DNA from 2 places in the Bacillus sp. K7 genome. Region 1 is predicted to be linked to the other one. Evidence: riboswitches for the same ligand, from Rfam matches in the RefSeq annotation. Region 1 holds a riboswitch; the other holds the start of a gene.
What was found. Region 1 has a riboswitch for lysine ahead of M1D98_RS13465 (aspartate kinase). Riboswitches for the same ligand answer to the same signal wherever they lie in the genome.
Positions count from the first base shown of each region.

Region 2: it holds a riboswitch for lysine, as region 1 does, so the genes downstream of both, M1D98_RS15970 (amino acid permease) here and M1D98_RS13465 (aspartate kinase) in region 1, are expected to answer to the same signal.

Region 1 covers NZ_CP096406.1:2,616,722-2,628,241, forward strand. The annotation lists gene rph (ribonuclease PH) at 1-525, opposite strand, end outside; gene gerM (spore germination protein GerM) at 636-1,736, opposite strand; gene racE (glutamate racemase) at 1,851-2,669, opposite strand; gene M1D98_RS13430 (MarR family winged helix-turn-helix transcriptional regulator) at 2,677-3,117, opposite strand; gene gerE (spore germination transcription factor GerE) at 3,369-3,593, opposite strand; gene M1D98_RS13440 (acyl-CoA thioesterase) at 3,708-4,151, opposite strand; gene sdhB (succinate dehydrogenase iron-sulfur subunit) at 4,210-4,971, opposite strand; gene sdhA (succinate dehydrogenase flavoprotein subunit) at 4,974-6,734, opposite strand; gene sdhC (succinate dehydrogenase cytochrome B558) at 6,768-7,376, opposite strand; gene M1D98_RS13460 (YslB family protein) at 7,669-8,115, shown strand; gene M1D98_RS13465 (aspartate kinase) at 8,160-9,389, opposite strand; lysine riboswitch at 9,517-9,696, opposite strand; gene uvrC (excinuclease ABC subunit UvrC) at 9,761-11,520, opposite strand, start outside.
Region 2 covers NZ_CP096406.1:3,109,266-3,120,785, reverse strand. The annotation lists gene cysI (assimilatory sulfite reductase (NADPH) hemoprotein subunit) at 1-342, shown strand, start outside; gene M1D98_RS16015 (Na+/H+ antiporter) at 591-2,606, shown strand; gene yvgO (stress response protein YvgO) at 2,651-3,136, opposite strand; gene pgoN (glyoxal/methylglyoxal reductase) at 3,332-4,162, shown strand; gene modB (molybdate ABC transporter permease subunit) at 4,191-4,883, opposite strand; gene modA (molybdate ABC transporter substrate-binding protein) at 4,855-5,637, opposite strand; gene M1D98_RS15990 (substrate-binding domain-containing protein) at 5,748-6,674, shown strand; gene M1D98_RS15985 (LTA synthase family protein) at 6,702-8,555, opposite strand; gene M1D98_RS15980 (metal-dependent hydrolase) at 8,655-9,137, opposite strand; gene sspJ (small acid-soluble spore protein SspJ) at 9,303-9,443, shown strand; lysine riboswitch at 9,560-9,739, shown strand; gene M1D98_RS15970 (amino acid permease) at 9,843-11,243, shown strand; gene M1D98_RS15965 (hypothetical protein) at 11,282-11,520, opposite strand, start outside.

The DNA.
Region 1 (11,520 bases):
ATCTAACAAAATCCCCTGTTCCTTATCAATTCCGACAGAGATCGCTGCAAGAAAATCAGTGATCGGGTTCGCCTTGATTGTTCCCGCTTTGAGCAGCTTGCCAATCGCAATTGCCATGGCAAGAAATGCGCCTGTAATGGAAGCGGTTCTTGTTCCGCCATCAGCCTGAATGACATCACAGTCAATCCAAATCGTCCGTTCACCGAGCTTTTCTAAATCTACGACTGCCCGAAGCGCGCGGCCGATCAGGCGCTGGATTTCCATTGTTCTGCCGGAAACTTTCCCCTTCGAAGATTCTCTGATCGTTCTTTGGTTTGTTGCCCGCGGCAGCATGCTGTATTCAGCTGTAATCCAGCCTTTTCCTCCGCCCCGCAAAAACGGCGGCACGCGATCTTCCACAGACGCGTTGCAGATTACTTTTGTATTTCCTGCTGTTATTAGAACAGAACCTTCCGGATGGCTGATAAAATCCAAATCAAATGTGATTGGGCGCAGCTCATCATGTTGTCTTCCGTCATGTCTCATGTTTTACCTCCGATTGTATGTACATAAACCATTTTTGTCCCGGAATTGAATAAAGAAAGAGGCAGCCGGAACGCTAACCTCTTTCTTTCTAGTATATCAAAAATTTCAATTTAAAAACTACCCGTATTCACTTGAGAAGGTCTGGAGACCGGTTCAGTGAGCTTTTCGCCTTTTTCATTGACAAGCTCCGATTTCCCGTTTACTTTGACGGAAACACTCTTTACATCCGGCTGTTCTGTTAACGTCAGCACAATACTGTTCAGCACTTCTGAAGAAATCATTTTTGTCTTTTCATCCGCGCTGCCGAATATGGATTGATTGAAATCTAACGTCACGCGACCGTCTTTGATTTTCGGTTTGCTGACCAGCTTTACGTCATCACTGAAATCTGTTAACAGCCCGCTCACCTTGCTAGGGCCTTTAGCCAATTCATTGATTGCTGCTGTGATGTCGTCTTTTTCCGAATTGTCGATCCGTTTTGTCACCGGCACGTAATACTCACTGTCTTCGTTTTCCGCCAAATAATAAACGGTGAGCGGATGTGTTGCGGTGAGATCATTTACGCCTGATGTTTCCATATTAATTCCGTCTTTACGGCTTAAATCATCTGAGATTGGCGTGCCTCCTACAGGCATCTCCTTCAGTTCATGGCCATTAATTCTAAGCTTTACTTTATCTATCGAGCTAAATTGCGTCAGCGTCCACGTCACGGATTGAACAATTTTCTGCTCGTCTTCCTTCTTATAATTTTTAAATTCATTAGAGAAATCCGCTATTGCTGTGCCGTCTTTTTTGATGTCAACGTTAACAGTTGTGTCAGCCGGCAATACGGCTCTGAAGCCATTCGGAAGAATTTCTGACACCGGCCCGCCCTGAACGAGGAATTCAAGCGCCTGCTTAGCCGTGCCTTCACTTTTCGGAAGAGGCAGCGTTTGCGCAACAACGTACCCGTTTTTATCAATGAGATAAAGCTCCCTCATGACTGTAGATGAGACTTGATCCGCTTTGGCGGTATCGCTTTTTTCACTTTCTGCTTTTTCGGCTGCTGTTGTATTTGAATCGGCCCCCGCTTCATCGTTCACGTATGTAACGTCTTGAGGCGGATCAATTTCCTCGGCTACCTTATCAGATTGGAACAAACCGCATCCGGATAAAAGCAGGGCAGAGGTGAGACAAGTGGCACCAATGACTGCAGGTCCTTTTTTCAGCATACTTTTCCCTCCTAAGGCTGTTTGTACTATTATGTATACGAGCCTTATTTGGAAATAGACCGAAGAATTCCGGCAAAACAGAAAAAAACCGCAACAAGACGTTGCGGGTCAAAGCTATTTTCTAATCGGTTCTTGCAGTGAGATGCATTCCACATGGCCCACCCCATGGCCAAACCAGTCGTCTGCGATTTTCGCAAACTGATCACGCGCTCCGGTTGTCAGGAACTGATGATTCGGGGCAACCGAAGACTGGTTCAGCAGCCCTTTATATGAAAGAATTGTGCTGACTTCCCGGGCTGTTTCATCGCCGGACGAAATCATGTTTACGTGTTCTCCCATATATCTCTGAATGGAATCTTTTAAGATAGGATAGTGGGTGCAGCCTAAAATCAGCGAATCAATCGATGTGTCTTTTAACGGATACAGCGATGTTTTGACAATCTCGTCTGCTGTTTTGTCAAGAAACTTCCCGCTTTCCACAAAAGGCACAAGGAGCGGACAGGCAAGGTTCTCAACCTTCAGATCAGGATTTAATGCCAAAAGCGCCTCTTCGTACGCGTTGCTCTTCATCGTATTTTCCGTGCCTATGACACCGATATGCTGGTTTTCCGTCATTTTTATCGCTGCTCTCGCACCCGGCTGAATGACTCCGACCACAGGGATGCCGACGCTGCGCCGGATGTCTTCCAATGCGATCGCTGTTGCTGTGTTGCAGGCGATCACGAGCATTTTAATATGGTGGTTTTCAAGTAGATAATTCGTCAGCTCCCACGTGTATTGAAGCACTTCTTCTTCAGGACGCGGCCCGTACGGACACCGTTTCGTATCCCCGACGTAGATAATATTTTCTTTTGGTAGCTGTCTCATGATTTCCTTTGCAACGGTTAAACCGCCAACCCCGGAATCAATGACTCCTATTGGTTGCTCCAACAAAATCGCCTCATTTTCTCTTCATTTCATGCTGCAGTTTCATCAATGATTTTTCGAAGATGGCTACTTCTTCATCTGTAAACGTTTCGAACATATCACGCAGGTATTCCTGCCTTTTTGTAATGACCTCTTGGATAATCCGCTCTCCTTCTGGCAGCAGATGTATCCGGACGACACGTCTGTCCGCCGGGTCCTTGACCCGCTCGACAAGGTCATTTTTCTGCATGCGGTCGATTAAGTCCGTTGTTGTGCTGCATGCCAGATACATTTTACCCGACAGTTCGCCGATTGTCATATCTCCCAATTCATAAAGCCATTGCAGGCCGACAAATTGCGGCGGCGTAATCGCATATTGGTTAAGGATTTCTCGTCCTTTTTGCTTAATGATCGCGGCAATGTGGCGGAGTGACTTTTCTATATCCGCAACATGCTCCAAATGTTTTGATGTCATTTGTCCATCCCTCACTCAAGGATCTCTTACGCACAAAAGCGTTCCGTGTCTATTTTCCTTCTTTTTTGAAGAAAATGCAAGACTCCGCAAGAGAAATGGAGGACTTTAGGCAAACAACACCAAACAGAAACATGTATTGCTCTATCCGTTGCCATCCAACTTTTTGCATAGCAAGCCAAACATGGTTTGAGAACGTGCCGAACAAACAGGAATAACCGGCTCCTTCCTGAAAGAAGGAATACCGGCAAGGATTAAAGCTCTAGTTCACCCATTCTAAGAAGCTCAACAACGGCTTGCGAACGCCCTTTCACACCCAATTTCTGCATGGCATTTGAAATATGGTTTCGAACGGTTTTCTCACTGATAAATAGCTCGCTTGCAATCTCCTTTGTTGTCTTATCTTGAACGAGCAATTCGAACACTTCTCTTTCTCTTTTCGTTAGCAGCGGCTTCGATTGAAATTCTTTCTCCTTCAAGTATTGTAACCCTCCTTGCTAAGGTGAGAGCGAATCAGAAACGAATGGGTTTGATATAGTCAAGATATCTTATGTAAGAAGGGCACGGGAGGTGACGTTTACAAGAGAATTAGTTTATGGTGCAGGGAGCAGCGTTTCTTTCTCCTCATCTGTCCAGCTGACAGCCCTGCCGCTTTCCTTTGAGACTTGGACCATCACAACGGCTCCGGTGAAGCACGGTTCGCCTTTGCGATTCTCTCCGAGATAATGCAAGGTAAGGGATGAGCTGCCGACGGCGCTTGTTTTCACATAGATGCGCAACTCTTCATAAGGCATGACTTGGCGCAGATAATCGCATTGCTGGCTTGCCACGACCGTTATGGTCTGTTTGTTTTCATTCATCATATTCAGCTTTTTAAAATAAGAAATCCGCGCCTCCTCAAAGTATATAAAAGGTGTCACATTATTCATGTGTCCAAACATGTCCGTCTCGGAAAATCGCACGGATACTTGATAAAAAAAAGAAAAGGACGATTTCCATTCTTGAAACGGCATGTCAATATAAGCGGGAATCTTCATCTTTACTCATCTCCTTATGGTTAAAAAACCTCTCCCATGCGGAAGAGGTTTTTTCTTCTTATACTCTGTCGCTTCCGAAGAAATTACGGAACGCTTGTAAGTTTGTATCTCTGTTTAAGGCTGCAATCGAAGTGGTGAGCGGGATGCCTTTCGGGCAGGACTGAACGCAGTTTTGCGAGTTTCCGCAATCTGCAAGGCCGCCGTCATCCATCAGTGCTTCTAATCGGTCAGATTTATTCATGGCGCCTGTCGGATGGGCGTTAAACAGGCGGACTTGAGACATCGGTGCCGGCCCCATGAACTTCGATTTGCTGTTCACATTCGGGCAGGCTTCGAGGCAGACGCCGCACGTCATGCATTTTGATAATTCATATGCCCATTGACGGCGTTTTTCCGGCATTCTCGGCCCCGGTCCCAAATCATACGTACCGTCAATCGGTATCCAGGCTTTTACTTTTTTCAATGAATCAAACATTCTGCTCCGGTCAACCTGCAAATCACGCACGACCGGGAAAGTTTTCATCGGTTTTAAGCGGATCGGCTGTTCAAGCTGGTCGATAAGCGCCGTACAAGATTGGCGGGGTTTTCCGTTTATGACCATTGAACATGCGCCGCATACTTCTTCAAGACAGTTCATATCCCATGTGACAGGGGTTGTCTTTTCACCTTTCACGTTAACCGGATTCCGGCGAATTTCCATCAGTGCGGAAATGACATTAAGGTTTGGGCGGTATGGTACCTCAAATTCTTCATCGTAAGGCGTGCTGTCGGTTGTATCTTGCCGTGTGATAATAAATCGTATCGTTTTTTGTTCACTCATGATTATTTCGCCACCTTCTTCTTCGAGTAATCCCGTTTCCGAGGCGTTATCAGTGAGACATCGACATCCTGATATTCAAATTCCGGCGCTTCATACGGGCTTACATGTTTAGCTATTGTTGTTTTGAGCCATTCATCATCATTACGTTCAGGATAATCCGGTTTATAATGGGCGCCCCTGCTTTCATTGCGGTTGTAAGCGCCAAGGGTAACCACTCTCGCAAGCTGAAGCATGTTCGAGAGCTGGCGTGTGAACATCGCCCCTTGGTTGCTCCATTTCGTCGTATCATTGATGTTAATCTTTTTAAACCGCTCCATTAGTTCCTGAATTTTGTCATCCGTTTTCAATAGCTTGTCGTTATGGCGGACAACCGTGACGTTTGCCGTCATCCACTCACCAAGCTCTTTGTGAAGAACATAGGCATTTTCTGTTCCGTCCATACTCATAATCTCAGCCCATTTTTCTTCTTCTTTTTTGACGTGAGCGTCAAATAAAGAGGAAGACATGTCTTCTGCTGAAGATTCTAAGCCGTTTACATATTTCACCGCATTCGGTCCGGCCACCATTCCTCCGTATATCGCGGAGAGCAGGGAGTTTGCCCCCAAGCGGTTGCCGCCGTGCATAGAGTAATCACATTCCCCGGCTGCAAACAGTCCCGGGATGTTCGTCATTTGATCGTAATCCACCCATAATCCGCCCATTGAGTAATGAACCGCCGGGAAGATTTTCATTGGAAGCTTACGCGGGTCGTCTCCCATGAATTTCTCATAAATCTCAATGATGCCGCCGAGCTTAATGTCAAGCTCTTTCGGATCTTTATGAGAAAGATCGAGATACACCATGTTTTCGCCGTTAATGCCGAGTTTCTGGTTGACACACACATCAAATATTTCGCGTGTCGCAATATCACGCGGCACCAGATTCCCGTATGCCGGGTATTTCTCTTCCAGGAAGTACCACGGCTTTCCGTCTTTATATGTCCACACGCGTCCGCCTTCACCGCGCGCCGATTCACTCATCAGTCTTAGCTTGTCATCGCCCGGTATGGCTGTCGGGTGGATTTGAATGAATTCTCCGTTTGCATAATACGCTCCCTGCTGATAAACGATCGAAGCTGCAGACCCTGTATTAATCATGGAGTTCGTCGATTTTCCAAAAATAATTCCCGGTCCGCCCGTCGCCATAATTACAGCGTCTGAACGGAAGGATTCAATTTGCATGTTTGTCAGGTTTTGCGCAACAATTCCGCGGCAGGTTTTGTCGTCATCCAATACAGCGCCAAGGAATTCCCAGCCTTCGTATTTTGTAACCAGACCCGCAACTTCGTACCTGCGCACTTGCTCGTCCAGTGCGTAAAGCAGCTGCTGCCCCGTTGTCGCACCCGCATAAGCAGTTCTGTGGTGCTGTGTGCCTCCGAATCGGCGGAAGTCAAGCAGGCCTTCTGGCGTCCGGTTAAACATGACGCCCATACGGTCTAATAAGTGGATGATAGAAGGCGCCGCGTCACACATCGCTTTGACCGGCGGCTGGTTCGCAAGAAAGTCTCCCCCGTACACAGTGTCATCAAAATGCTCCCATGGAGAGTCGCCTTCCCCTTTAGTATTGACCGCTCCATTTATGCCGCCTTGCGCGCAAACCGAATGAGACCGTTTGACAGGAACGATGGAAAAAAGCTTAACCGCCATTCCTGATTCCGCTGCTTTAATTGTCGCCATGAGGCCGGCAAGACCCCCGCCGACTACGATAATGCTTGATTGACTCATGATAGCCCCTCTCCCTCTAGTAATCTAGTACTCTTATACAAATGCAAAAATCGCTTTTAAGCCTACGTAAGACAGTGCAACAAAAATAATCAGCGTAACGTAAGTCGAAATTCTTTGAGAACGAGGCGTTACCGTGATGCCCCATGTAACAGCGAACGACCATAAACCGTTCGAGAAGTGGAAAATCGTTGATAAGACACCGACAATGTAGAAGCCAAGCATAGCCGGAGAGCTCAAAATATTCGCCATCATGTCAAAGTTGACCTCAGCGCCCATTTGCGCTGCAATACGGGTTTCCCACACATGCCAGCTGACGAAAATGAGGGTGATGATACCGGTTACACGCTGCAGGACAAAGAGCCAATTTCTCATATAGCTGTATTGACCTGCATTATTTTTCGCAGTAAACGCTATGTACACACCATAAATTGCATGATAAATTAATGGTAAGAAGATAATAAAAATTTCCAAGGCATACCTGAAAGGCAGACTATCCATAAAATGCGCAGCATTATTGAATGCATCAGCGCCCCTTGCAGCAAACTGGTTGACGACTAAATGCTGAATGAGAAAAATGCCGACCGGTATGACGCCAAGCAAGGAATGCAATCTTCGAAAATAAAACTCTCTGTTCCCAGACATTACTTTACCCCCTGTTTGATAAGTGCGAAATGTGCTAAATCTCTTCCCCCACTTCTTTCAATTGTAAGCACTTTATTAAGATTTATTGACAATTTCATTTTACTCCTCCCTCAAAAGGGCGTCAAGAAAACGCGTACATAAATTACAATTTTCCGAATTAATTAGTTGATTCAAAAATTTTATTTTATCAGTATATATTTCTCCCTTAAAATTTCATAAGAATTACAGGATCATTCTGTAATACCTCCCCCTCTTTGGGCTATAATATACGAAGGAGAGAGGGGAGACAGATATGAAGTCTAAATTTGAAGCATCTATTGATCATTTAAAAGAAATCGAAATGAACGCCTACGCCTACGAACTAATACGAGAGATCGTTCTCCCAGATATGCTTGGCCAAGATTACTCTTCCATGATGTATTGGGCAGGGAAACATCTCGCCCGTAAGTTTCCTCTTGAATCATGGGAGCAATTTCCGGCTTTCTTTGAAGAAGCGGGCTGGGGAACCCTTACAAACGTAAGCGCAAAAAAACAGGAGCTTGAATTTGAACTTGAAGGGCCGATCATTTCCAACCGGCTTAAACACCAGAAAGAACCATGTTTTCAATTGGAAGCTGGTTTTATTGCTGAACAAATTCAATTGCTGAATGAGCAGATTGCCGAATCATATGAACAAGTGAAAAAGAGAGCCGATAAAGTGGTTCTGACTGTGAAATGGGATTTGAAAGATCCAGTGTAATCAAAAAGGCGGTGACTTCAATAGTCCCGCCTTTTTGATTGTCGTTACACAGCTGAAGGGTGTTTTGAAAGCTCAAATGCATCGTGCAACGCTTCGACCGCTTTCACCATGTCATTTTCGCTTACGACTGTTGACACTTTGATTTCAGATGTGCTGACCATTTTAATTAATATGTTTTTTTCCGCCAGTACAGCAAACATTTCTGCCGCTACACCAGGGTTTGAGACCATGCCGGATCCGACGATGGATACTTTGGCCAATTTGCTTTCTGTCTCGATTTTCGCGAATTCAAGCGCGCCCTTATACTCTTCAAGCACTGCAACGGCTTGGTTTGCGTCTTCTGTTTTGACAGAGAAGGAAATTCCGGTCTGATTGTCTCCAGCTTGCGTTTGGATAATGATATCAACGTTAATGTTTCTTTTGGCAAGTGTTGTAAATATTGTAGACAAGGTTGTCAGGCCGCCAGTCAGCCCGTAAATGGTTACCCTTGTGATTTGGTCTTCGAACGCAATGCCTCTGACAATTAAATTTTGCTCCATGGATGATTCCTCCTCAATTAATGTTCCCGCTTCTGTTTCTGTACTTGAACGTACTTCTAACGGCACTTCGTAATTTTTCGCAAATTCAACGGCTCTCGGATGAAGAACGCCGGCGCCTAAATTGGCAAGCTCAAGCATTTCATCGTATGAGATTCCGGCAAGCTTTCTCGCTGATTTCACATAGCGCGGATCGGTTGTAAACACGCCGGGCACATCTGTGTATATGTCACATTTATCCGCTTTTAATGCGGCAGCCAAAGCGACTGCTGTTGTGTCTGAACCGCCACGGCCCAATGTTGTGATCTCGCAATTGTCCGCCATGCCTTGGAATCCTGCGACAATCACAATCTTTCCTTGCTCAAGCTGGTCTGTTAAAACAGAAGTGTCGATATCTGTAATTCTGGCGTTTCCGTGTACGGATTCCGTGCGGATTCCCGCCTGCCAGCCAGTATAGGACACCGCGTCATAGCCTTTTTCATGCAGTGCCATTGAAAGCAGGGAAATCGTGACCTGTTCGCCAGTCGCCAGCAGCATATCCATTTCGCGTTTGCTCGGCTGGCCAGTGATGTCTTTTGCAAGGCTGACCAATGCGTCAGTGGATTTCCCCATAGCTGAAACGACTACGACGACTTGATGGCCTCTCTGTTTTTCTGCAATTGCGCGGTTTGCCGCATTTTGAATTTTTTCGACTGAGCCGACGGAAGTACCTCCGAATTTTTGTACGATAAGACCCATGAATGACCACCCTTTACATTTTGGTTCGTGCGGGTGAGGAGAAAGAGCGCTTTGTCCACAATAAAAAAAGCAATGAGAGGAATTTGCTCTCATTGCTTATCAATTAATCATCATAAATGATTATGAACAACGAGATAGCCCTCCAAGAAAATGATTTCTTGACAGCCTTACATTTATTCAATGCACGGCCAGCAAATAATACCGATGGGGTTTTATTTGCTTCGGCGACGCTCCCCTTTCAGCCTTTTTCACAGAATCCATCTTTCTCCAAAGGCTTACTTTTGAAGTTCGCACCTCTATCTTCACCATATAACACGATCTAACTATGAAATTAGTTCACATTTTATCAGATCTTTTTTAAAAGGACAACACTATTTTTGCAATTTGTCGTAAAGGAGCTGAGCCGCCGCTGCCGGAACACCCGCTTTTTTGAGGTCCTCAAGGCTTGCTTCCTTCATTTTTTTAACCGAACCGAAATGCTTTAACAGCATTTTCTTTCTTTTCTCTCCGATGCCCGGGATGTCGTCCAAGACGGATTGAAACGCGCTTTTTCCGCGGATTTGCCGGTGAAAGCTGATCGCGAATCGGTGCACCTCGTCCTGGATGCGCTGCAGGAGGTAAAATTCCTGGCTGTTTCGTTCCAGATATACCGCCTCCAGCGGTTCCCCGATGAGTAAATTTGAAGTTCTGTGTTTTTCGTCTTTTGCTAAGCCGGCGATGGGAATATCCAGGCCTAATTCATTTTCAATAACATCCCTTGCAGCGTTGATTTGCCCTTTTCCTCCGTCAATGATGATCAGATCGGGAAGCGGCAGGTTTTCACGAAGCACTCTTGAATAACGCCTTCTGACGACCTCTCTCATTGAACCGTAATCATCCGGCCCTGTAACGGTTTTGATTTTATATTTGCGGTATTCCCTTTTGTTCGGTTTGCCGTCGATAAATACGATCATCGCGGAAACCGGGTTTGTCCCCTGTATGTTTGAGTTATCAAACGCTTCAATTCTGTGCGGGGTATAAATATTCAAGGCTTCACCGAGTTTCTGCACAGCCCCGATTGAACGCTCCTCGTCCCGTTCAATTAAAGAGAATTTTTCTTTCAACGCGATTTTCGCGTTTTTATGGGCCAGCATAAGCAGTTCTTTTTTCGGGCCTTTTTTCGGCTGGTGGACGTTTGTTTCCAGCAGCTGCTCAATCATCGATTGATCTACGCTGTCCGGAACTAAAATTTCCTTTGGAAGGAAGTGGTTGTTTTTTGAATAAAACTGCCCGATGAACGTAAGGAACTCATCATCAGCTTCCTGATAGAGCGGAAACATGCTGACATCCCGCTCAATAAGCTTTCCTTGGCGGATGAAAAAGACCTGCACACACATCCATCCCTTATCATATGCGTACGCGAATACGTCACGGTCGACTAAATCGTTCATCGTCATTTTTTGTTTTTCCATCGTTGAGTCAATATGGGCGATTTGGTCGCGAAGCTCTTTTGCCCGTTCAAACTCAAGATTCTCCGCAGCTTCCTGCATCTTCTCTTCAAGCTCTTTTTTGACATCATTATAGCCGCCCTTTAAGAAACGGGTAATGCGCTCAACCAGCTCTCTGTTTGTCTCTTCGGAAATGTCCTTTACGCACGGAGCGAGACATTGGCCCAAATGATAGTAAAGGCATACTCTGTCCGGCAGCTTGGAGCATTTTCTGAGAGGATACAGCCGGTCTAGCAGTTTTTTTGTTTCTCTTGCAGCCTGTACATTCGGGTACGGCCCGAAATAACGCCCCTTGTCTTTTTTGACATTGCGGGTGACAATCAGCCTTGGATGGCGTTCATGGGTAAGTTTTATGAAAGGATAGGTTTTGTCGTCTTTCAGCATGACATTGTATTTCGGATCATGCTTTTTGATCAAGTTCATTTCTAAAATAAGCGCTTCAAGGTTGGAGGACGTCACGATATATTCAAAATCCTCGATTTCCGTCACAAGCCTTTGGGTTTTCGCATCGTGAGAACCGGTGAAGTAGGAGCGCACTCTGTTTTTCAGCACTTTAGCTTTTCCTACGTAGATCACAGTCTGCTGCCGGTCCTTCATGAGATAACACCCGGGCTGATCAGGAAGGAGGGCGAGTTTTTCTTTCA
Region 2 (11,520 bases), 490 kb from region 1:
AAGGTTGAAGAGATCATTGACGAAAACGGCCTTCGTGATCAGGAAATCACCATTCGCATGACAGGGTGCCCGAACGGGTGTGCACGCCATGCACTCGGAGAGATCGGATTTATCGGAAAGGCGCCGGGCAAATACAATATGTATCTTGGCGCCGCATTTGACGGAAGCCGTTTAAGCAAAATGTACCGTGAAAACATCGGTGAAGCAGACATTTTAAGCGAGCTGCGCGTCCTTCTTTCCCGTTATGCGAAAGAACGCGAGGAAGGCGAGCACTTCGGTGACTTTGTCATTCGCGCCGGCATTATTAAAGCGACAACGGACGGCACGAATTTTCATCATTGATAAAGAAAGACGAGAGACAGGGACGGCCCCCTGTCTCTTTTTGGTTGTGTTTTGCCCTGTTGCAAAAAAGTTCACTATGAGCATATCGCGAGAAATTATATCCTGAAAAGGGTACTATAAAAGAAGAGAAGTGGAGAGAACTCCTGCGGTATCACCTCTCGGATGTAAGGTCGTCCGAGATTCAGCCTCTTTTAGACAAGCATTTACCGACGATCTATGGAACACAGCAGACGAAGGAGGTCATGTCTTTGGACATATTTTTAGTTGTTCTCGTTTTATTAACGATTATTGCGATATCCAATATCGTGAATCGGTTTATTCCGTTTATTCCCATACCTCTGATTCAAGTGGCGCTTGGGATTCTTGCGGCCTCATTTCAACAGGGGCTTCATTTTGAGTTAAACACCGAATTGTTTTTTGTTCTGTTTATCGCGCCTCTCCTATTTAATGATGGAAAGAGAACGCCGCGGGCGGAGCTTTGGAATTTACGCGCACCGATTTTATTGCTTGCACTCGGCCTTGTATTTGCGACTGTGATTGTAGGCGGATACACGATTCACTGGATGATTCCTGCTATTCCGCTGGCAGCGGCTTTTGGGCTTGCGGCCATTCTTTCTCCGACTGATGTCGTCGCTGTCAGCGCATTATCAGGAAGAGTGAAAATGCCAAAAGGGATTCTTCGCCTACTTGAAGGGGAGGGGCTGATGAATGATGCATCAGGTCTGGTGGCCTTTAAGTTTGCGATTGCGGCAGCAGTGACCGGTACATTTTCATTAGCGCAAGCGGCAGTCAGCTTTGTCTTTATTTCTCTTGGGGGCTTGCTGTGCGGAGTTGTCATTTCATTCTTGATTATCCGCTTTCGCCTCTTTTTGCGCCGTCTCGGCATGCAGGATGTCACGATGCATATGCTGATTCAAATTCTGACGCCGTTTGTGATTTATTTGGCAGCGGAAGAAATCGGAGTTTCCGGTATTTTAGCTGTTGTGGCGGGTGGAATCATCCATGCGGTTGAACAGGATCGTCTGGAATCATCAGCGATGGCCAAACTGCAAATCGTCTCCTCGAGTACATGGAACATTATTTTATTTATTTTGAATGGCCTGGTCTTCGTTATCCTCGGGGCACAGATTCCGGACGTCATTTCTGTCATCTTTAATGACACCGCAGTGAGCAACATGCAGGTGATTAGCTATATCCTGGTGATCACATTTACGCTAATGCTGCTAAGATTTCTGTGGGTGCTGTTCTTCTGGAACGGGAAGTGGTTCTTTAATAAGGATCAAAACATTTATAAACCGGGTCTTCGTTCGACACTGTTGCTTTCGATTTCAGGGGTGCGCGGAGCTGTAACGCTTGCGGGTTCTTTCTCTATTCCCTATTTTCTGGAGGATGGCACACCGTTTCCGGAAAGAAATCTGATTCTCTTTTTAGCGGCCGGCGTCATCTTATGCACTTTAGCCATTGCCGCCGTTGTCCTGCCTCTTCTGGCGGAAAAAGAAGAAGAGGATGAGAAACGAAATGAAAAATGGCTGACGGCGAGACGCAAATTAATTAAAATAGCTCTCCAAACGATAAAAGAGGACATGAATGATACAAACAAAACAGCCTCTCTGGCGGTGATAGGGGAATACAATGAAAAGATGAAAAATCTTCGTTTTCAGCAGTATACATCATCCAATCGTATTAAAAAGCTAGAGCGAAAACTCAGGGCGCAAGCCATTATCGCTGAGCAAGAGGCGTTGATGGAAATGCGAGAGCGGGGAGACATTCCGGAAGAAACGGCAAACGTGCTGCAAGAACGGTTTAATGAATTAGAAATTTTGTATGGCAACCCATTCAAAGTCGGGTTATCAAAAACAAGGCTCAAGCGGCTGATGTATTGGATTTTCTTTGGTGAACATAAAAAGCCGGAGATGTCGATTTTAAATGAAGCGGGACTGATACAGGCAACGAGAGTGAAAACGGCGAAGGCAGCAATTGCATATCTTGAAAAACATAAGACGGAAGAACATAAAGAAGTGCTTTTATCTGTCATTGCGTTTTATAAACAGTTAATTTTCAGGCTGGAACACAGCCATCACGACCTGAAATCTAGTGCCCAATTTGAAGCTCAAAAACTGGAAGTGAAGTTGAAGGCTGTGCAGGCGATCAGAAATGAAATTCAAACACTCTTCGAGAAGCGGGAAATTTCCCGGGACATCTCCCACGAGCTTCGCCAATACATTAATGATGTGGAAGCCGCCATGCTTGAAGGCGGCGAATAGATGAAGCAAAAAAGCTGGCGCTAGAGCGTCAGCTTTTTTCTATATTAAGGACGATGGAATTCGACAGTGCTGCCATCCCGATCAAACCAGCCTCTAAAGGCCCAGTTGATCCAGCCGCCATCACCTTTGTTTGTAAAGGTTCCATCTTCAAATACCCAAATGCCGTACGTCATGCCGTCGTAAACGGCTGAACCGTAAAATTGCACACCGTTTAAGTGATCTTCATATTCCTGGCTCAAATTAAATACCATAACGTTGTATTTCTGGCCGGAAGCGTAGAAGGAAGACTCCATAAGGTTTTTCACAAATCCATCCCGGTTCTGTGCGGATTTAATAGCGTCAGCAATCTGATTGGCAATGCCAAGCACATCAAGGTTTACATGTAAACCGACCTCAGCGGCAGATATTCCGGCCGTCGTGGTCTGAGAGCTCTTGGGAGCGGGGGTTTCTTCAGCTGAAGCAAAGGACAAAGGGGCAATTGTCAAAGCGGCACCGAGCGCGAGTGTCATTGGGATACGAATACGTTTCAAGTTGTTTCCTTTGTTTTTTATATGTGTTTACAATAATGGATTCCCACCTCATTCAAATAGGAAAAAATAGTGTGCGGCTGCCCTTGATGTGAGAAAAGAAACAGAAAGAGGATTTTAAGCGTATTATTGGTATCGGCTCGGAGGAGTGTGAGATAATATAGAGGCTTATATTTCAATGAAAGGGTGGATGTTCAAGTGGCAACAAGTTTAAATGATACTGTAAAGTTACATAACGGAGTTGAAATGCCTTGGTTCGGTCTAGGTGTTTTTAAAGTAGAAAATGGAAGTGAAGCGACTGAATCTGTGAAAGCGGCGATTAAAAACGGTTACCGCAGCATTGATACAGCAGCTGTCTACAAAAATGAAGAAGGCGTTGGCATTGGAATTAAAGAATCCGGTGTGGCAAGAGAAGAGCTCTTCATTACATCAAAAGTATGGAATGAAGACCAAGGCTACGAAACAACGCTTGCTGCCTTTGAAAAAAGCCTGGAAAGACTTCAGCTAGATTACTTAGATCTATATTTAATCCACTGGCCTGGCAAGGATAAATATAAAGATACGTGGCGCGCGCTTGAAAAGCTGTACAAAGACGGCAAAATCCGCGCGATCGGCGTCAGCAATTTCCAAGTTCATCATTTAGAAGAATTGCTGAAAGACGCTGAAATCAAACCGATGGTAAACCAAGTGGAATTTCACCCGCGTTTGACGCAAAAAGAATTAAGAGACTATTGTAAACATCAAGGCATCCAGCTGGAAGCATGGTCTCCGCTCATGCAGGGACAGCTTTTGGATAACGAAGTGCTTGCAGAGATTGCTGAAAAACACAATAAATCTGTGGCTCAAGTGATTTTGCGCTGGGATCTGCAGCACGAGGTTGTCACGATTCCGAAATCTATCAAAGAACACCGCATTATCGAAAATGCTGATATCTTTGATTTTGAATTGTCCCAGGAAGACATGGATAAAATCGACGCGTTAAACAAAGATGAGCGTGTCGGCCCAAATCCCGATGAGCTTCTGTTTTAATAAAAAACTCCCCAAGATGGGGAGTTTTTTATTGTGTTTTTTTCTGCTGAATAAAAAACAGCATCAAAAAGGAAATGACGACAATACAGACGACCCACGCCCAAGCAAGGGTATTGTTGCCGGAATCCAATGCGACATAAATAGCTGTCGGCAATGTTTGCGTAACACCGGGGATGTTTCCTGCAAACATGAGTGTTGCGCCAAACTCTCCGAGCGCCCGTGCAAGGCTGAGGATGCTTCCGGTCAGCAATGAGGGATAGGCGAGCGGGATGGAAATATGGATAAATACCTTCCATCTGCCGGCGCCGTCTACCATTGCAGCACCTTGTATATCGCGATCAATGTCAGCAAATCCAGTTTTGGCGGATTGATACATTAGCGGAAAGGCCACGACAGCCGAGGCGATTACAGCGGCCCACCAGGTGAAGATGACAGGCTGGTGAAAGACCCACTCAATGGCCTGTCCGATAAAGCTGTGCTTTCCGAAAATAACGATCAAGATAAAACCGACAACAGTAGGCGGAAGAACGAGCGGAAGCATAAACAATGTTTCGAGCGCCGTTTTTCCGAAAAATGTTGCCCGCGACATCCATGCCCCCGCCAGTGTTCCGAGAATAATGACAGCAATTCCGGCAACTGCCGCCACCTGAAAGGAAAGCACAATAGGTGTGAAAAACGCTGAAGCGCTTATGTTACTTAGCAGTAAAACCATATTTCTCAAATACTTTCATTGCTTCATCGGATTGCAGGTAATCGTAAAATTCCTTCGCTTCCTTACGGTGTTTTGTAGCTTTTACGATTCCTAGCGGATAGACAATCGGGCTGTGGGTATCTGCTTTTGCCTCGTCAATGATGTTGACTTTTTTTGAGATCAGGGCATCTGTTTTATAAACAATGCCTGCGTCCACATTGCCGGTTTCAACATAAGAAAGAACTTGGCGGACGTCTTTTCCGTAAACGATCTTATCCTTTACTTTGTCCCATAGAGACAGCTTTGTCAGTGATTCTTTCCCGTAAGCTCCTGCCGGCACGGATTCCGGCGTCCCGAGGGCGATTTTTTCTGAATCAGCCAGATTGCTGAAACTTGTCACAGGCGAATCTCCGTTTTTCGGCACGACCAGCACGATTTCATTGCCAACTAAATCAGTGCTGTCTTTTTTGGCGATATCGCCGTCATCCACCAGCTTTTGAAATTTATCCTCAGCAGCTGAGAAGAACAGATCTGCCCCTGCTCCTTGAGAAATCTGTTTTTGCAAGGCGCCTGATGAGCCATAGTTATTTTGGATTGTGATGTGGTGATGTTCTTTTTCATAGTTCTGTTGGATTTCCTCAAGCGCATCCTGTGCACTGGCAGCAGCTGAAATGGTTAACGTTACGTTTTTCTCGCTATCCGTTGAAGACTGGTTTGCGGTGCAGCCTGCTGAAAGCAGAATAGCCGTTAAGGCTGCTGTTAACATGAAATATTTTTTAAACATGATTGCACCCCTTATAATTAGTTATATCTAATTATAACTGATTATGTTTGGTTTATGTGGGTTTTTATACATTCGTTGAAAAGGTATAATAAAATAGGGAGGTGATGATAATGAATGAAACCTCTTCCTATACAATAGAAGAAGTTGCAGGTCTGCTGAAGGTATCAAAGCTGACCGTTTATGATTTGATTAAAAAAGGCGTGCTTCCTGCTTACCGTGTCGGAAGGCAGATGCGTGTTGACGAAGAAGATTTAAAGCAATACAAAACGAATATGAGAATGTCTCAGCCCATTGCCGTTGCCGAAGAGCCGAAACAGATGCAGGAGGCGGAACCGGATGGCAGAAAGAATGTCATGATCAGCGGACAGGACATTTCGATGGATCTGCTCAGCAAACATTTGGAGAATGCGATTCAGGAGACGCCGCTTAGGAAATACAAAGGGAGCTTAAACAGCCTGATTGATATGTATCAAGGCAAGTGTGACATTGTCAGCCTGCATTTGTATGATGCGGAAACGGGGCAATATAATGCGCCTTATGCAAAACGGATTTTGTCAGGCGAACCGTTTTGCCTGATCAACGCCGTTCTCCGCAAAGCCGGACTGTATGTGCAAAAAGGGAATCCGAAAAACATTCAAGGCTGGGATGACCTAAGAAGGGCAGATATTCGGATGATCAACAGGGAAAAGGGTTCGGGCGCCAGAGTGCTGCTTGATGAACAGCTTGGCTTACTTGGTGTGAATCCGGCTGATATAAAGGGATACGGCGATATCGTGACCGATCATTACGCAGTCGCTTCACAAGTCTCAAGCGGACAGGCTGACGCGGGAATTGGAGCGCAGCACGCGGCACATATGGGCAGTGTGGATTTTATTCCGCTCATCGACGAACAATATGATATCGTCGTTTTGAAAAAACAGGAGCAGCTGGTGAAAGCTGTGAAGGAGATCTTGAACTCTGAGGAATACAAAGCGAATCTATCTCATTTAAACGGCTATCAAACGAATCTGACTGGAAAAGTGATGTTTGAAACGTGAAAAATCCCTCTGTAAAGAGGGATTTTGTCATTCAGAAAACCTGAGCAGGTCACCGTTTAAAATTTTATCAGAGAGAGACAGCTCTTCAGTTGCTTTCTCTTTATAAGGGAGGCATGCGTCCTGGTCTTCCAGCACTTCCCCTGTTTGTTGGCTGTAGCACGTGTTTTTTGTATAGATATAGTCGTTCGTAATAAAACTGCCGTTTCGCAGCACGGTGAATGGCGTTCGGTCGTTTGACAGCAAATCATTGCCGAATTGGATATCGCCCTTTGTCTCAATGCCGAGAAGATGCATCAGTGTCGGCCTAACGTCGACCTGTCCTCCGGCATCATGAATGGTTTCCGGCTTTTGATCTGTGATTCCCGGGATATGTATGATAAATGGCACCCGCTGGAGCTGAACGTTGTCATACGGCGTAATTTCATCTTTCCCTAAAAACGCTGCCATCGCCTCATTATGGGCTTCAGAAATGCCATAATGATCTCCCATGAATACAATCATCGAATTTTCGTATAAACCTTCATCCTTCAGTTTTTTGATAAAGTGCTTCAACGCCTCATCTTCATAGCGCACCGTGGTTACATAGCGGTTTAACAGGTCACTGCTTGAATCAAATTCATCTATCAGCTGATCTTTTTCATCAATCTCAAACGGAAAATGATTCGTCAGCGTGATGAAATTGCTGTAAAACGGCTGCGGCAGACTTTTGAGCTTGCCGGCTGACTGTTCTAAAAATTCCTTATCCTTCAGGCCCCAGCTTGTCGATGTCCCGGGAGTGACATGGAAATCATCAACATCAAAAAAGCGGTCAATCCCAAATGTCTCGTACATCACATCTCGGTTCCAAAATGTTTTATGGTTGGCGTGAAAAACAGCTGAGTAATAATCATGTTGTTTCAGCGATTTGTACATCGTGTGAAATTGATGGTCGCTTTTTGTGAAAAAGACGGCGCCGCTAAGGGAAGGATACAGCGAATTAGCGACGATGAATTCTGAATCAGATGTTTTGCCTTGTTCTGTTTGCTGATAGAAATGATCAAAGGAATAGCTTTTTTTGATGAAATCATTCATAAACGGGGTGATTTCTTTTCCATTTACCTTTTCATTCAAAACAAAGCTTTGGGTCGATTCAAGCGTTACAAAGATAACGTTGCGCCCCTTCGCCAGCCCGAATTTGCTTTGGTCAGGCTTGCTGTAATCAGCCTCTGTATAGTTTTTAATCGCAGTCATGCTGTCTTCATTGGCAAATGCCTTCGCGCTTACATTTACAGTCTGAGAAACCGTATCGTATATATGGAATTGAAACAGCCCGATGCTTTTGACGAGCATTTCCCGGTCAAAGGAATGTGACAAAAGCTTCGGCTGCTGTACTTCTGCAAGTGCCAGAGTGCAGAGAATCAAGCCGCAGGAAGCGGCATAGTACCGTTTAATCGTGCGGGGGGCTGCTTTTGTCTGCGGTTTCTTCTCTTTTCGGGCAAGCAGCAGCAAACAAACCATATCCGCAAACAGAGCGATAAACAAAGGGTTGAACAGTTCTTTTACACTGCTGCCCATATCGCTCATGTTACTGGCCTGAAACAAAACCGGGATGGTAATAAAATCGATATAAAAGCCGTAAAAAATCGTATTGGAGATCAAGATGGCAGTCAGAACCAAATTGGCAATCAGCAAAAAGACCCGCTGCTTGATATCTTTCAGGAGCAGGCCAATCCCGAATAAAGGAAGGATAAAGCTGAGCGGATTGATCAGCAGGATTAGCTCCTCCAATAGGGAATCAATCTGCAAATGAAAGCCGAGTTTATAAATCGCATACGTTTTCACCCACATGAATACGATTGAAATACATAAAAACCGCTGATTATGAAAAAAGGTTCCTTTCATTAATATGGCTCCTCACGTTTTCTTGGTCATCTGCATGAAATGCTTCTTATGTAAAATCTACTAAAAACAGCCCGTTAGAACAAGCGTCAGCACTCACATTTAAATCATGCGTCCATGAAACAGCATATAAAAGTAGTAACATGAAGCAATTGTCAGGCCGGCTAACACAAGCTGCTCAGAAAAACTGCCTGTCTTCATATATAATGGGAGCCTCACGCGAATCGTTGATGGGAATAGCAGTTTAATTCCGTTCACCGTCCAAGCGTCAAGGATCAAGTGGCTCGCCATTCCGATCATCAGTCCGGTTGATATGTTTTTATCTGGAATATATGTGGCTGTGACAAAAAACATGATGAGCAGAAACAGCAGGCTGTGCGTAAACGTCCGATGGCCGAAAACGGAGCTGACGACTTTCGCAAGGATAGGAAATCTTCTCCCGATTTTGCTTTGCGTGTGGCAGATATCGGGAATCAATGCCCCAACCGCGCCGGACGCTGCCATAAGCGCAGGATCAAATCCATAATAATAAGCCGCTGCCGTACAAGAAGCGATGCCTCCCATGATGTGTGTTTTTCCTGTCATTTTCCGCTTCTCCTTTATCTTTTGCAAAAAATCTCTGAATTACAAATATAGCAAGAGAATGTATGTTTGATCAACAGGACTTTGAACGATAAAACATTTCTCGTATAATTTTTTGAGAAAAAGGCATCTTAATCATGTACCTATTTTCTAAAAGAGGTGATTCGAATGGATTTCTTTAATAAAGATAAAGGAAAACGTTCTGAAAAAGAAAAAAACGTCATTCAGGGAGCTCTTGAAGATGCGGGTTCAGCCTTAAAAGATGATCCGCTTCAAGAAGCAGTGCAAAAAAAGAAAAATAATCGATAATCACATGCGGATAGGGCTAGGGCTCTATCCGTATTTCCATCTGTTCCCTTTGACAGATCATCCTTTCTTTGATAACCTTCTGGGAGTAACTGAATCATTAAATCCTCACTCTTTCTCAGTGAGGTAGAGGTTGCGCGGATGATGAGTAGCACATGCCAGGCTGACAGGAGCTGTTTAACATGTGTAAAAGGCATCAGCGCCGAAGTGTGGAGAAAGCCGATCCTTCTCTATGCTGGGACTGTATCTGAATAAGTGCAGGACTGCCGCGTGCTTTTTCGCGGAGGGCTATCCGGAGATCAAGGGTGTGTGTTTCTTTAAGCATGGACTTTTGTTCAGGCTTTTTTTGCGTTTACATGATCTCGGGGTCTGGTCCGTACAAAGAATCATGGAGGTACTGGAATGGAACAGACGAAAAAATGGGGTTTTTGGTTATTAACGGCGTTTGTCGTTGGAAATATGGTTGGATCGGGAATTTTCTCCTTGCCGAGCTCGCTTGCTTCAATCGCAAGTCCGTTTGGCGCCACGTCCGCTTGGCTTTTGACAGGTGCCGGCGTGCTGATGATTGCACTTGTCTTCGGACACTTGTCCATCCGCAAGCCTGAACTGAAAGCGGGACCGCAAAGTTATGCAAGGGCGCTGTTCTCTGATCCGAAAAAAGGGAACGCGGCCGGTTTCACAATGGTATGGGGCTACTGGGTGGCGAGCTGGATCAGTAACGTGGCGATTATCACAAGTCTCGCAGGTTACTTGACTTCGTTCTTCCCGATCCTGGTTGATAAACGTGAAATGTTTTCGATCGGCGGGCAAGAGGTGACTCTTGGCCAATTGCTGACGTTTGCTGTATGTACGATCTTGTTATGGGGCACGCACACGATTCTCGTTACAAGCATTAACGGTGCAAGTAAATTGAACTTTGTCACGACGCTTTCTAAAGTATTAGGTTTTGTCTTCTTTATCGTTGCCGGATTGTTTGTGTTTCAAACGGCATTATTCGATCAATTTTATTTCCCGGTTCAAGGAGAAAACGGCACAAGCATTGGAATTGGCGGGCAGGTGCATAACGCAGCGATTTCTACACTGTGGGCGTTTGTCGGCATTGAATCAGCGGTTATTCTGTCAGGCCGTGCGCGCTCTCAGCGTGAGGTGAAACGCGCGACAATTACCGGATTATTGATTGCATTGAGCATTTATATTATTGTGACTTTGATTACGATGGGTGTTCTGCCGCATGATAAGCTTGTCGGTTCTGAAAAACCGTTTGTTGATGTGCTGTATGCGATTGTTGGAAACGCGGGAAGCGTGATTATGGCACTTTTGGCCATCCTTTGTTTATTCGGAACGATGCTCGGCTGGATTTTGCTCGGCTCTGAGGTTCCATATCAAGCGGCTAAAGCGGGGGATTTTCCGGCATTCTTTGCGAAAACGAATAAAAAGGGAAGTCCGGTTGTCGCACTTATCATTACAAATGTCATGTCACAAGTCTTCATTTTCTCGGTTATTTCCCGGACAATAAGTGACGCATTTACGTTTTTAACGACAGCGGCAACGCTTGCCTATTTAATTCCGTATTTAGTATCAGCGATTTACAGTTTGAAGCTTGTCATCAAAGGTGAAACGTATGACCAGCTGAGAGGCTCCCGTGTCAAAGACGGATTGATCGCGATATTAGCGTGCGCGTACTCATTGTTTGTCATCATAACAGGCACAGCGGATTTAACGACATTTATTCTCGGCATCGGTTTATTCTTTGTCGGATTGATCGTTTATCCATTTGTTGTTAAAAAGTTTCAGAAAGCATAAACAAAAGACACCTGATTCGCTTTGTCAGGTGTCTTTTGTTATAAAATCATCATTTCTCCCGTTAGTAATCCGATTGTTAAAACTGCTGACAGGAAAGCAGAAATTGAGAGAAAAATGTTGACTGATAATCGAATATGCAAAAATCGTTTTTTTAGCCTTTCCAGCAAATCAAACAGAACGAGCACTAAGATAAATACTAGAAGCACACTAGAAAAGGGTTTTCCGATATAGAGACCGTTAAAAAAACTGATCGCGATGATGATGAGGCTAAATATGA